4 regions of the Cobetia sp. BL01 genome follow, and region 1 is predicted to be linked to each of the others. Evidence: predicted binding sites of a transcription regulator. Region 1 holds the regulator's gene; each other region holds the start of a gene.
What was found. The regulator sigma-54, encoded in region 1, starts transcription at its own class of promoters, with help from an activator protein. The targets are predictions, from matches to a motif close to TGGCACNNNNNTTGCTNT.
Positions count from the first base shown of each region.

Region 2: the regulator sigma-54 is predicted to act here: its motif matches at 1,404-1,421, upstream of ACZYGA_RS06860 (DUF3305 domain-containing protein).
Region 3: the regulator sigma-54 is predicted to act here: its motif matches at 1,047-1,064, upstream of glnL (nitrogen regulation protein NR(II)).
Region 4: the regulator sigma-54 is predicted to act here: its motif matches at 1,079-1,096, upstream of glnT (type III glutamate--ammonia ligase).

Region 1 is NZ_JBVBEE010000002.1:488,024-491,102, forward strand. Features, by position in the region: gene lptB (LPS export ABC transporter ATP-binding protein) at 1-444, shown strand, start outside; gene ACZYGA_RS05835 (RNA polymerase factor sigma-54) at 799-2,247, shown strand; gene hpf (ribosome hibernation-promoting factor, HPF/YfiA family) at 2,847-3,079, shown strand, end outside.
Region 2 is NZ_JBVBEE010000003.1:118,124-121,202, forward strand. Features, by position in the region: gene ACZYGA_RS06855 (DUF3306 domain-containing protein) at 1-698, opposite strand, end outside; gene ACZYGA_RS06860 (DUF3305 domain-containing protein) at 695-1,267, opposite strand; gene ACZYGA_RS06865 (formate dehydrogenase accessory sulfurtransferase FdhD) at 1,602-2,501, shown strand; gene ACZYGA_RS06870 (helix-turn-helix transcriptional regulator) at 2,498-3,079, shown strand, end outside.
Region 3 is NZ_JBVBEE010000005.1:40,900-43,978, reverse strand. Features, by position in the region: gene ACZYGA_RS10820 (DUF4124 domain-containing protein) at 144-785, shown strand; gene glnL (nitrogen regulation protein NR(II)) at 1,099-2,178, shown strand; gene ntrC (nitrogen regulation protein NR(I)) at 2,175-3,079, shown strand, end outside.
Region 4 is NZ_JBVBEE010000007.1:86,687-89,765, forward strand. Features, by position in the region: gene ACZYGA_RS13035 (aminomethyl transferase family protein) at 1-423, opposite strand, end outside; gene ACZYGA_RS13040 (hypothetical protein) at 654-1,007, opposite strand; gene glnT (type III glutamate--ammonia ligase) at 1,111-2,445, shown strand; gene ACZYGA_RS13050 (class II glutamine amidotransferase) at 2,563-3,079, shown strand, end outside.

The DNA of each region.
Region 1 (3,079 bases):
GTATCCGACAACATCATGGCGATCCTCGAGACGCGCAAGGACCTGGATCGCAACGGACGCAAGGCACGCCTGGAGGAGCTGCTCAACGAGTTCAGCATCACGCATATTCGTGACAGTGCCGGCATGAGCCTTTCCGGCGGGGAGCGCCGCCGCGTGGAGATCGCTCGCGCACTGGCCACCGAGCCGGACTTCGTGCTGCTCGATGAGCCGTTTGCTGGCGTGGACCCCATCTCGGTGGGCGAGATCAAGAGCATCGTGCGCCAGCTGCGTGACCGCGGCATCGGGGTGCTCATCACCGATCACAACGTGCGCGAGACACTCGACATCTGCGATACCGCCTACATCGTGGGCGATGGCCAGATCATCGCGCATGGCGACGCCGACACCATCCTCGCCAACCAGCAAGTGCGTGATGTCTACCTGGGCCATGAGTTCAAGCTCTAGCCCGAGAGTGCCGTCAGCCTGGTAAGAGCCGTCAGCCTGGTAAGAGCCGTCAGCCTGACGAGAGCCGTCCGACCTCTTCTGCTCTCACCAGCACCCTCCAGCACCCGCCACTTCCTGCTTCACTGTCGGGGCCTCGTTCCCCGCCCCCTCACGCAAGCGCCTCGACATGCGCTTGCGTGATCTCCCCGTGAACCCTCCTGCTCTGCCACACCTCACTCGAATGCATGACGTCCATACCACCTTGGTGGCAACATGGCATGCAAGTTGCTTGAATATTCTCGACTGCCCCTTGTCAGTGCCCCGACCCACGGTATAGCGTAGATGCACGTTCCTTTGCCGTGAATGACAGACCCCATGAAACCCACCTTGCAGCTTCGACTCGGCACTTCCCTGACAATGACCCCGCAACTTCAGCAAGCGATCCAGCTGCTGCAGTTGTCGACGCTGGACCTGCGTCAGGAGATACAGCAGGCGCTTGAGTCAAACCCCATGCTGGAGCTTGACGAGGAATACGAGTCGCTGGATGTCGCGGAGACACAGGACAAGAGCGAGATCTCCACCTCCGAGACCAACAGCGAGATTCCTGAAGAATACCCTCTCGACAGTGACTGGTCGGACCTCTACCAGGATCACGCAGGCAGTCTGACCAGTTCCGGCAGCGGAAGCTCGAGCGAGGACGGGCCGGACTTCGATCGCAACACCAGTGTCGAAAGCCTGCAGGACCATCTGCGCTGGCAGCTGGCGATGACGGACCTCGATGCGCGTGAACGCCAGATGGCGGAGAGTCTGATCGATGCGGTGGATGGGGCCGGCTACCTGAGCATGAGCCTGGACGAACTGGTCGATGGTCTGCGAGGTCAGGGACTGCCCGGCCTCAAGGCGTCGGAACTCGAGCAGGTCCTGCTGCGCCTTCAGCAGTTCGATCCCACCGGTGTGTTCGCTCGAGACCTGCGGGAATGCCTGCTGCTGCAGCTGGCCCTGCTGCCGGACGATCTGCCGCTGCTGGCCCAGGCCCGCCGTCTGGTGCGGCAATTCCTCGAGGCACTGGGCAATGACGATCGCAAGCTGCTCAAGCGTCGCCTGAGCCTGGATGATGATGAACTGGATCACGTCATTCGTCTGGTACGGGCGCTCGACCCGCGCCCGGCGTCCGCCTGGGGTGAGCCTGCCAGTGATTACGTCATCCCGGACCTGCTGGTCCGTCATACGCGTCACGGCTGGCAGGTCGAGCTCAACCCGGAAGCGCTGCCCAAGCTGCGTATCCAGCCGGAATATGCCGCCCTCATCAAGCGGGCCGACAAGTCCGCGGACAACACCTTCCTCAAGGACAACCTTCAGGAAGCCCGCTGGCTGATGAAGAGCCTGTCCTCACGCAATGACACCCTGCTCAAGGTGGGCCGCGAGATCATGGCGCGCCAGATCGACTTCCTCGAGCAGGGGGAAGAAGGCATGAAGCCGCTGATCCTCGCCAACATCGCGGAAGTGGTCGAGATGCACGAATCCACCATCTCGCGGGTGACCACCCAGAAATATATCCACACCCCGAGAGGCGTGTTCGAACTCAAGTTCTTCTTCTCGAGTCAGGTGGGTGGCAGCGGCAACGGTGACGCGCATTCCAGCACCGCGATCCGCGCGCGCATTCGCAAGCTGATCTCGGAAGAACCGGCGCGCAAGCCATTGTCCGACTCACGCCTGGTGGATCTGCTGGCCAGTGATGGCATCGAGGTAGCGCGCCGGACGGTCGCCAAGTATCGCGAGGCCATGGGCATCCCCTCCTCCAGCGAGCGCAAGCGCTTGGCGTGAGTCTCGACAACGGATACCCGCAGGCCAGCGGGCTCCACACGTCGGAGCGCTGAAGCTCGCCCCCTTGCACCTGCCATCCTGGCATCATCTGCCAATCGGTCGTCTGAATACCGGTTGGCAATGCCTGTCCTTGCGACTGCGTGAGTGACTTCACGCCCCCAATTGCCTATTTTTCCAGCCACTTTTCTCCAGAGTGCTTTCTTTTTCCCTCACATCCCACGGACAGATAGCCAGGGGTCGCCACCGACTCCTGCCACACGAACGTCGACGTAAATGCTGACATTGGCCACAAACGGCCGGTTTCTCGAGCCCCATTCCGTCCGTGATGCGAGGCGATGCTCATGAAGAACCTGCTGATATCCCTCGCTGGGTTGAAGACAAGCCTTGCGCCACGATGCAGCGCAGCGTTGATCTTTGTTCAAAGCTTGGGCATTGTCGGGGTAGACGCTCGGTACACCGGCACCGCCGCTCTCGCCAGCAGATGATCGCCACGAGACCATGGCCGGAGTCAGAAAGTGGCCGCGCGTTCAATCAGGGTTTGCTCGCAGTCAAAAAGGGTTACAATTCAAAGGCAACCCGCTGGATAAAGGAGCGTGTCCATGCAAGTGAATATCACCGGGCATCATGTGGAACTCACCGATCCTCTCCGCGATTATGTCAACGAGAAGCTCGCTCGCCTCGAACGGCATTACGACAACATCACCAATGTTCAGGTGACACTGTCGATCGAGAAGGAACGCCAACAGGCTGCCTGCACCCTGCACGCCGCTGGCGCCGACCTCCATGCCCTGGCAGAAGACCCCAACATGTACGCTGCCATCGACGCGCTCGC
Region 2 (3,079 bases), on a different contig from region 1:
GATGATGTCTCATCCAGTGAGTCGAGGCCTTGCTCATCCGTTGAGGGTGCAGCCTCCGGCGCCTCATCTTGAGGCTGATCTTCCGAGCCGTGGCTGGTGGCTACGCACTCAGCCTCGTCATCTTCCAGCTTCTCGAGTCCCTCTTCGACATCGCGGGTCCAACGTCTCAGTGTCTCGGCCACACCTGCGGCGAGCGGACGCATCTGGGAGAAATCCTGATCGTAATCGTCCAGGCCATCGCGCAGGGAGTGCTCGCCTCCCATGAAGATGCGACGCAGGGCGCGTTGTCGCAGCGCCGGGTCCACTCCTGCCTGCATGTAGGCACTGATATCCGCATCCGGCAGCAGGGTGTCGGGGTCTGGCAGCTCCACGACGGGAGGGGGCTCATCTGCCTCCTGTGCAAGGGCCTCGGCGTCGGTCGTCTCACTGCCGCCTTCAGCGGACGCTTCGCCATGCCGCTCACTGTGCAGAGCATGGCCCGGCTCGTCCGATGCCTCGCAGGCCTCTGTTTCCGTGGGTGCGGTCTCAGTGGGTGCGGTGTCATTGGCCGTGGAGGGCCGAGCGACCGTCGCCAGTCCAGCGGCGGCGGCATCGGGGGAGTCCGTGGTCGTCCGTGAGGCTTCGGCGCGCTGCTTGCGGCGTGACCAGCGGGACAACAGGCCTTGCGAGGTATTGTCGCGGTCGTCGGAGTGACTCATGGCCCTTCCTTGTTGGCAGCATCAGCGTCCGGGCGCACGGTGTCGGTCTGACTGGCGCGCCCCGCCCCCTTGCGCTTCTTCTTCTTGCCTTCGTCGATGCGCTCACCATGCCGGGCGAGATAGCCCTCCAGCCAGACCATCAGGGCAGGAGGCATCGGGGTATCCAGTACCAGCTGGTCGCCATCCAGCCAATGCGAGGCCACTTCCTGGCAGGCGGTGACGACCCTTGGCTGCATGCCATCCGCTTCACGCTCTTCACACAAGACGAACAGGCGCGGCTGTTCGCAACGCAGGTTGTAACGATAGTCGGTGCGCTCGGTGAGATGCAGCTGCAGGGGCAGAGTGCGTTGAGGCTCCGGTTGCGCCGCCTGTTCAGGCGTCCGGGGCGTGGTCTCGCCGTGATCCGCGGGCGCGATCCGGGAAATCACCCAGGTGTCGAGAGTGAAGCGGCCGAGAGTCTGCTGCGAGGGGGCCAGTGTCACGGTCAGCCAGCGAGTGTCGTCAGGTCGTGATGACTCGCGTGAGGCGTCGAGTGCCGTGTCCATCAACGGGTCGGGTGGCTGGGTCATGGCGTATCTCTTGAGGGCGTTCTGGAGGTTGTTCAGGGGGTGACCTGAGGCGAGGTCGGCGGCGTATCGGGTCCAAGGCGAGTCTGCATCAGCGTCGTGGCTCGTACGTTCACGAACATGCGACGCTCTACCGGTTTTAGCAAGAAGCGTGCCGCATGCGTCGAGAATTGCATGACGCGAGATCGCAATGGCTGCCGGATCAGGACAGCCTCTCGGCCTGACTGGTATTCTTTGAGCGCTGGGTGACGACGCATGCCGCAACCTGCATGGCAGGTTCGCCGTGTGGCGGCACCCTCCGGCATCAATTCGGCTCGAAGAGGGAGACCCCGACGCCATGAAAACCTCCATGCCTCCGGTCATCAGCAATGCTCGATTGCCCACCACGCTGGATATCGTCGTGATGGATGAGCGAGGCCAGCGCCAGACGCAGTCGATCGCCGCCGAGCGCGCGCTGACGATCTACCTCAACAAGCGTGAGATCGTCACTCTGATGACGCTGGGGGCCGAGCCTGAGGCGCTGGTGGCGGGCTATCTGCGCAATCAGGGCCTGTTGGGAGATATCGAAGACCTGGAGGCGCTGCAAGTGGACTGGGAGGTGGAAAGCGCCTCGGTGGTGACGCGCCATCTACCGGAGGATATCGAGCAGCGACTGAGCAAGCGTACCGTCACCACCGGCTGCGGCCAGGGAACCGTCTTTGGCAATCTGCTGGAGCGTCAGACGCTGGAGGCGCTTGATGATCGCCCCTTTCAGCAGAGTGTGCTGTATCAGCTGCTGGCATCTCTCGCGGCCCACAATGCCACCTACCGCAAGGCGGGGGCGGTACATGGCTGTGCGCTGTGTCGGGATGATGAGGTGCTGGCATTCATCGAGGATGTCGGTCGCCACAATGCCGTCGATACCCTGGCAGGCCTGAACTGGCTTTCACCTGTGCGCGAGGACGAGACGGATTACCGGGGTGCCAATATCTTCTATACCACGGGGCGTCTGACCTCGGAGATGGTGCTCAAGGTGGCGCAGGCGGGCATTTCGGTGCTGGTCTCACGCTCCGGGGTGACCCAGAAGGGCGTTGAGCTGGCCAGCCGCTTCGGGGTGCTGTTGATCGCACGTGCCAAGGGCAGCCACTTCCAGGTGGTGGACCCTGCCGGTCGGATGATACTGGACGCCACCCCTCCGCTGCGTGCCGGTGATCAACTTCGTGAAGCCGGCAAGTCTCGCTCTGGAGGCGAGCAATGAATCAGCCTGTTTCCGGGGATGCGACGATGCATGACAACCCCTTTCTGACGGTCCATGAGGTCGCACGACTGTTGCACCTCAATGAAAAGAAGATCTATCAGCTGGCCAGTGAGGGCACCATGCCGGCCACCAAGGTCACCGGCAAATGGCTTTTCCCGCGGCGCCTGGTCGAGCAATGGATTCTGGAGTCCAGCCATCATGGGGTGCTGGCGGATCGCTTGATGATCACCGGTAGCGATGACCCCTTGCTGGCAGCGCTGACGATGCGACTCAACCAGCAGCACGATGGCAGTGCCTTCTATGGCATGAGTGTCACCGGGACACGCCTGGGGCTGGATCTGTTGAGTCAGGGGCGAGCCGATGTCTGTGCCATCCACTGGGGGCGTGCCGAGGAAGCATCGCTTCGCCATCCGGCCTTGATCCGCGGGCACGATGGTTATCGTCAGTGGGTATTGGTCCGGCTGGCTCGGCGCACCCAGGGGCTGATCATTCGTCAGGAAGATCGCCACCTGCCGATCAATCCCGGCGGCCTGTTCGGGTCTCAACGGCGCTGGGTAGTGCGTCAGGAGGGGGCCGGT
Region 3 (3,079 bases), on a different contig from region 1:
ACACGACTGGCAGGAGCGGATGCGCGCTTCTGGCTTCCCATGACTTCTTCAGGAATTCCCGGATGTGGCCCTTCACTTCTTCTTCGCGTGGCATCGGTTCAGTGGGTGACAGCAGGTCCTTGCCGGTCAAGGGAATGCGGCGGATGGCTCGCCTGCCCGGCATGACGACGCTCGGCCTCTGCCTGTCAGCGGTGCTGGCCCTGGGCAGCGTCTCGGCGGAGCTCGAGGCGGCTCAGGTCTACCGGCACGTGGATGCCAACGGCAACGTGGTGTTCAGTGATCAGCCGGCGGGCGGCAGCAAGGTCAAGCTGACGCCGCTAAGTGTGGTGCCTTCCACCGAGTCTGCTCCCTCGCGCGCGCCTGCTTCGCGTGGCGTGTCATCTTCCCCGTCCGAGACCGCTTCCCGTAGCCGACCCTCCGCGCCTGCCGTGGATGTCAGCTTCCGTGGCTATACCCGCTTCTTCATCCAGAGCCCGAGCAATGAAGAGACGCTGCCCACGGGGCAGGCCGGCAACCTGGCGGTGCGCCTGGCCATCGAGCCGCAGCTGCGTCCCGAGCATAAGGTACGCGTGACCGTGGATGGCGCGCCGTCGCAATCGGCCATGAACAGCAGTGTCTTCATGGTGCCGGGGCTCGAGCGTGGCAAGCATGTCATCCAGGCGGAGCTGCTGGATGCCTCCGGACGAGTGCGCCAGACCACCGAGCCCCGAGTGGTCTACGTGCAACGCGCCAGCGTCAATCTCCCGCGCAATCCCAACAACCCGGCCAATGCCGGGGGTGGCTGAGAGACGGGGGTGACAGCCCTCCTGGCTTGCGAACGACACGTGACTCGCGCGCCAGGTCATCAGGCCACCTTCGGGTGGCCTTTTTTGTCGCCAGGTCTGGCAACGGTATCGCCCGCGATGCAGCAGCACGCCCGCTGATGAGCAGGTCTGCTGCATCGGGTTGGCAGTGCGATCCTTTGGTGCACCATAATGGTGCTTCAAATCGACGCCCGAAAGAGGTGCATCGGCGCGGGTGCCATGCACGCGGCATTTGCACCAGACTGGCGCGGTTATTGCAGAACAGGGAGACGTACTGCGAATGGCGGATAAAGGCATGCATCAACGACTGCTCGAACACCTGAATACTGCCGTGGTGGTGCTGGATGCACAGCTGCGCGTGGTATGGCTGAACCCGGCGGCCGAGACGCTATTGGCGGTCAGCCTGGTGCGCGTCAAGGGCAGCTCCCCTGAACATCTGACCGGGCTGGATGAAGAGCCCATTAAGGTGCTGCGCAAGGCGCTGGAAGAACAGCATCCCTATACCCAGCGTGAGGCCGAGATCGTCAATGCGGCCAACGAGCCGCTGACGGTGGACTTCACCGCGACCCCGGTCAGCGCCAATGAGCTGCTGGTGGAAATCGAGCCGCGTGATCGTCTGATGCAGATCTCCCGCGAGGAGGCGCTGATCGCTCGGCAGGAAGCCGTCAAGGTGCTGACACGCGGGCTGGCGCATGAAGTGAAGAACCCGCTTGGCGGTATCCGGGGCGCGGCCCAGTTGCTGGAGCGCGATCTGCCGGAGCCGCAGATGGTGGAGTTCACGCGCATCATCATCGAGGAGGTGGATCGCCTGCGCGATCTGGTCGATCGCATGCTGGGGCCGAATCGGCCACCGCTGCAGTCGCCGGTCAATATCCACTCGGTGACCGAGCGGGTGCGCTCCCTGCTGGCGGCGGAAGGGCATCACATCAAGCTGACGGCCGACTATGACCCGAGCCTTCCTGAAGTCATCGGCGATGAAGGCCAGTTGATCCAGGCGGTGCTCAACATCGCGCGCAACGCGACCCAGGCCCTCAACGAGCAGCCGCAGCCCGAATCAGCCGATGACAATGAGGCGCCCTGGGAGATCACCCTGCGCACGCGGGCCCGGCGGCAGTTTACGCTGGGTCATGAGCGCCATCGTCTGGTCTGCGAGCTGGCGATCAGCGACAACGGCCCGGGCATCCCCGAGGCGCTGCGCGAGACGCTGTTCTACCCGATGGTCTCGGGGCGCGCCGAAGGCTCAGGGCTCGGGCTTTCCATCGCCCAGGGCATCCTGCACCAGCATCAGGGGTTGATCGAGTGTGACTCGCGCCCCGGCCATACCGAATTCCGACTATTAATCCCGCTTGCCGGCACTTCTGGAGATCCCTCATGAGCGAGACTGCACGCGTCTGTATCGTCGATGATGACCGCGCCATCCGCTGGGTACTGGAGCGCGCTCTGGCCCAGCCTGACCTCGAGGTGGAAAGCTTCGAGCGCCCGGATCAGGCAGAAGCCAGCATCATGCGCCAGTGCCCGGATGTGCTGATCACCGACATCCGCATGCCCGGTATCGATGGCCTCGATCTGATGGCACGAGTCCGCGAGCGTTATCCGGACCTGCCGGTGATCGTGATGACGGCCCATTCCGACCTCGACAGTGCCGTGGCCTCCTATCAGGGCGGTGCCTTCGAGTATCTGCCCAAGCCCTTCGATGTCGATGAGGCGCTGGCGCTGGTGCGGCGCGCCGTGGCGCACGCGCGGGAATCCAAGGCCCCCGCGGTGGTGCCGGAAGGATTGACCAAGGAGATCATCGGGGAAGCGCCAGCGATGCAGGAGGTCTTTCGGGCCATCGGTCGCCTGTCCCAGTCGCACATCACCGTACTGATCAACGGCGAATCCGGGACCGGCAAGGAGCGTGTCGCCCAGGCGCTGCATCAGCATTCGCCCCGCAAGGCCAAGCCGTTCATCGCGCTGAACATGGCGGCGATCCCCAAGGACCTGATGGAGTCAGAGCTCTTCGGCCACGAGAAGGGCGCCTTCACCGGTGCCACCGCTCTGCGTCGCGGACGCTTCGAGCAGGCCGATGGTGGCACCCTGTTCCTGGACGAGATCGGCGACATGCCGGCGGAAACCCAGACACGCCTGTTGCGGGTGCTGGCGGATGGCGAGTTCTACCGCGTGGGGGGCATCACGCCGGTCAAGGTGGATGTGCGTATCATCGCCGCGACCCACCAGCACCTGGAGGCGTTGGTGGAGGATGGTCGTTTCCGCGAGGATCTCTTCCACCGCCTCAA
Region 4 (3,079 bases), on a different contig from region 1:
GTCATCGAAGGTCAGGCTGACGGCGCGCCCCAGGGCACTCTTGGCCAGCATTTCATTCGCGGTGCCCGTACCGTGCACCACGAGGTAGGAGTTCGGCGCCAGGCAATAGACGATGCAGTCGTCGACGAACTTGCCGGCCTCATTCAAGACGCTGGCATACACCGATTTGCCCGGATACAGCTTGGACATGTCCCGCGTGGTGACGTAATCCAGCACGGCCTGGGCGTGCGGGCCATTGCAGTGGATCTTCTTGAGTCCCGAGACATCCATCAGACCGGCGCGGGTGCGGATGGTCTCGTGGTCATCGGCCGTGTCCGAGACGGCGTAATTCCAGGCGGTGCCCATGCCATTCCAGTCTTCAAGCTCCGCGCCCAGCTTGCGGTGTTGTTCGGCCAGTGCCGAGATGCGCCATGAATTCGCCATGCGTCCCTTTCTCCTGTGAGTCGTGCTGCCTAGCGTAAGTGGGTGGTGCCGTAGTCCTGCTGGTGCTGGCGAAGATGGCGCGCAAGACGCGCATTCGCCGCAGGAGGTGTTGTTGTTCTTTCGCCTCTTCAGGCGCCTCTTCAGGCGCTTCACAAGGGCTTGTGCCTGCTGCTTGCCTTGCCTGATCGCATGAGCGTCCATTCTTGAAAGGAAAGAAACATTCTTCATGGTTAAGCAAGGGGCTTGCCAATTCCGTCAAAGGCCATGGCCACGGCAACCCTTGAGCGAGTCAGACGGCGATTGGCAGCACGAATTCGGGCGTGAATATCAGCGCTTTGCGTCATGCTGGTGCGAAGAGGGGAGCTTTGGGCACCGAAATGATGCCTATTTCGAGAAACGGGCAGGAATTTAATCAGGATCACTTGGCGTTTTCTGTGGGGTAAAACAAGTTCGGAAAATAAATTTCCATGCAAAACAGGAGGTTGATGAAAGGTTCTGGGTGGCAGCTGGCGAAATGGCATGCTGCATGCTTTTCTTTGGGGGAAATAAAGTTGACCAGCAGGAATCACAAAAACTCGTTTCATCCGCTATCTTGACGTGGCGAGTCACCACAAGGGGTCAGGTTTCCCGGGGTGGCAGACAGTGTCGAGGGAGATGGAACCCGGTCCGCTCTCAGAGGAAACCCAGATGTCACCCGAAAAGGCGCAACAGTTCATCAAGGATCACGATATTCGCTACTTGCTGGCGCAGTTCGTGGATATTCATGGCGCTGCCAAGACCAAGTCCGTGCCGGCCAATTGCCTGATGGATGTGGTCGAGAAGGGCGCGGGCTTTGCCGGCTTCGCCGTCAGTGGTCTCGGCATGTCGCCGGAGGGGCCGGACTTCATGGCGCGTGGCGATCTGGACTCGCTGTGCCTGGTACCGTGGCAGCCGGGCTATGCGCGCATGGCCTGTGATGGCTATGTCAATGGGGAACCGTTCGCCAACGACAGCCGTGTGGTACTGCTCAAGCAGCTGGAGCGCCTGAAGGAGAAGGGCTGGACGCTCAATACTGGGCTGGAGCCGGAATTCTCACTGTTCCGCCGGGGGGAAGCGGGTGAGCTGTTGCCGGTGGATGAGAGCGATACCCTCGCCAAGCCCTGCTACGACTACAAGGGCCTGTCGCGTTCGCGTGAATTCCTCGAGCGTCTGGTCGAATCGTTGCAGGCGGTGGACTTCGACGTCTATCAGATCGATCACGAGGACGCCAATGGCCAGTTCGAGATCAACTACACCTACAGCGATGCGCTGACCTCGGCAGACCGCTTCACCTTCGTGCGCATGGCCGCCGGCGAGATCGCCAATGACCTGGGCATGGTGTGCTCCTTCATGCCCAAGCCGCTGGCGGACCGCCCGGGCAATGGCATGCACTTCCACCTGTCCGTGTGTGATGACACCGGCCGCAACCTTTTCGGCGATGACTCCGACACCCAGGGCATGGGCCTGTCACCGCTGGCGTACCACTTCCTCGGCGGATTGCTGGCACATGCCCCGGCGCTGTGTGCCTTTGCCGCGCCGACCGTCAATTCCTACAAGCGTCTGGTCGGGGGTGGCAGCACCAGCGGCGCGACCTGGGCGCCGGTCTTCGTCGCCTACGGGGACAACAACCGCTCGGCCATGGTGCGTGTGCCCTATGGTCGCCTCGAGTTCCGCCTGCCGGACGCCGGCTGCAACCCCTATCTCGTGCACGCCGCCATCATCGCCGCGGGGCTGGATGGCGTGGCACGCAAGCTGGATCCGGGCACGCCCCACAACATCAATCTCTACTCGCTGACCCCGAGCGAATGCGCCGAGAAAGGCATCGAGACGCTGCCGCAGAATCTGGCCCTGGCCATCGATGCGCTCGAGGCGGACAGCATTTTGCGCGAGAGCCTGGGCGAGGGGATCTGCGCCGAGTTCATGCGCCTCAAGCGCGAGGAATGGCGGGATTACAACGCGCAGGTCAGTGCCTGGGAAGTCCAGCGCTACGCCGAATTCTTCTGATCTCATCCGGCGGCGCTCGCGGATCTCGCGGGTCGTGTCAGACGAGGGTCGCCACTGTCACCACCACGCTCAAGACACCAGGCAGGAGACGCCTCCTGCCCGTGAGAGGACATCACCATGTGTGGAATCGTAGGGCTTTATCTCAAGAACCCGGCGCTGGAATCGCGCCTGGGGGAGCTGTTCGAGCCGATGTTGATCGCGATGACGGATCGCGGCCCGGACAGCGCCGGCTTCGCCATCTATGGCGACGAATTTGACGCTGGCATCAAGCTGACGCTGCAGAGCGATGGTGTCGATGAGGATTGGGAGGCGATCGCCAAGGGCCTGGACGAGCAGGTCGGCACGGTGGCGGACTGGTTCAGCAATGCCAGTGTCGCGGTATTCAAGATCGCCGGGGAAGAGAGCGCCGTGCGTAGCTGGCTTGCCGACAGTGCCCCGCAGATTCGCGTATTGAGCGTGGGGCAGAGCATCGAGATCCTCAAGGCAGTGGGCCTGCCGGCCCATATCGCCAGCCTCTATGGCCTCAAGGGCATGCAGGGCAGCCACATCATCGGCCATACCCGCATGGCGACCGAAAGCGCCGTGACCCTGCAGGGCAGCCACCCGTTCTCCACCGGGCGTGATCTGTGCCTGG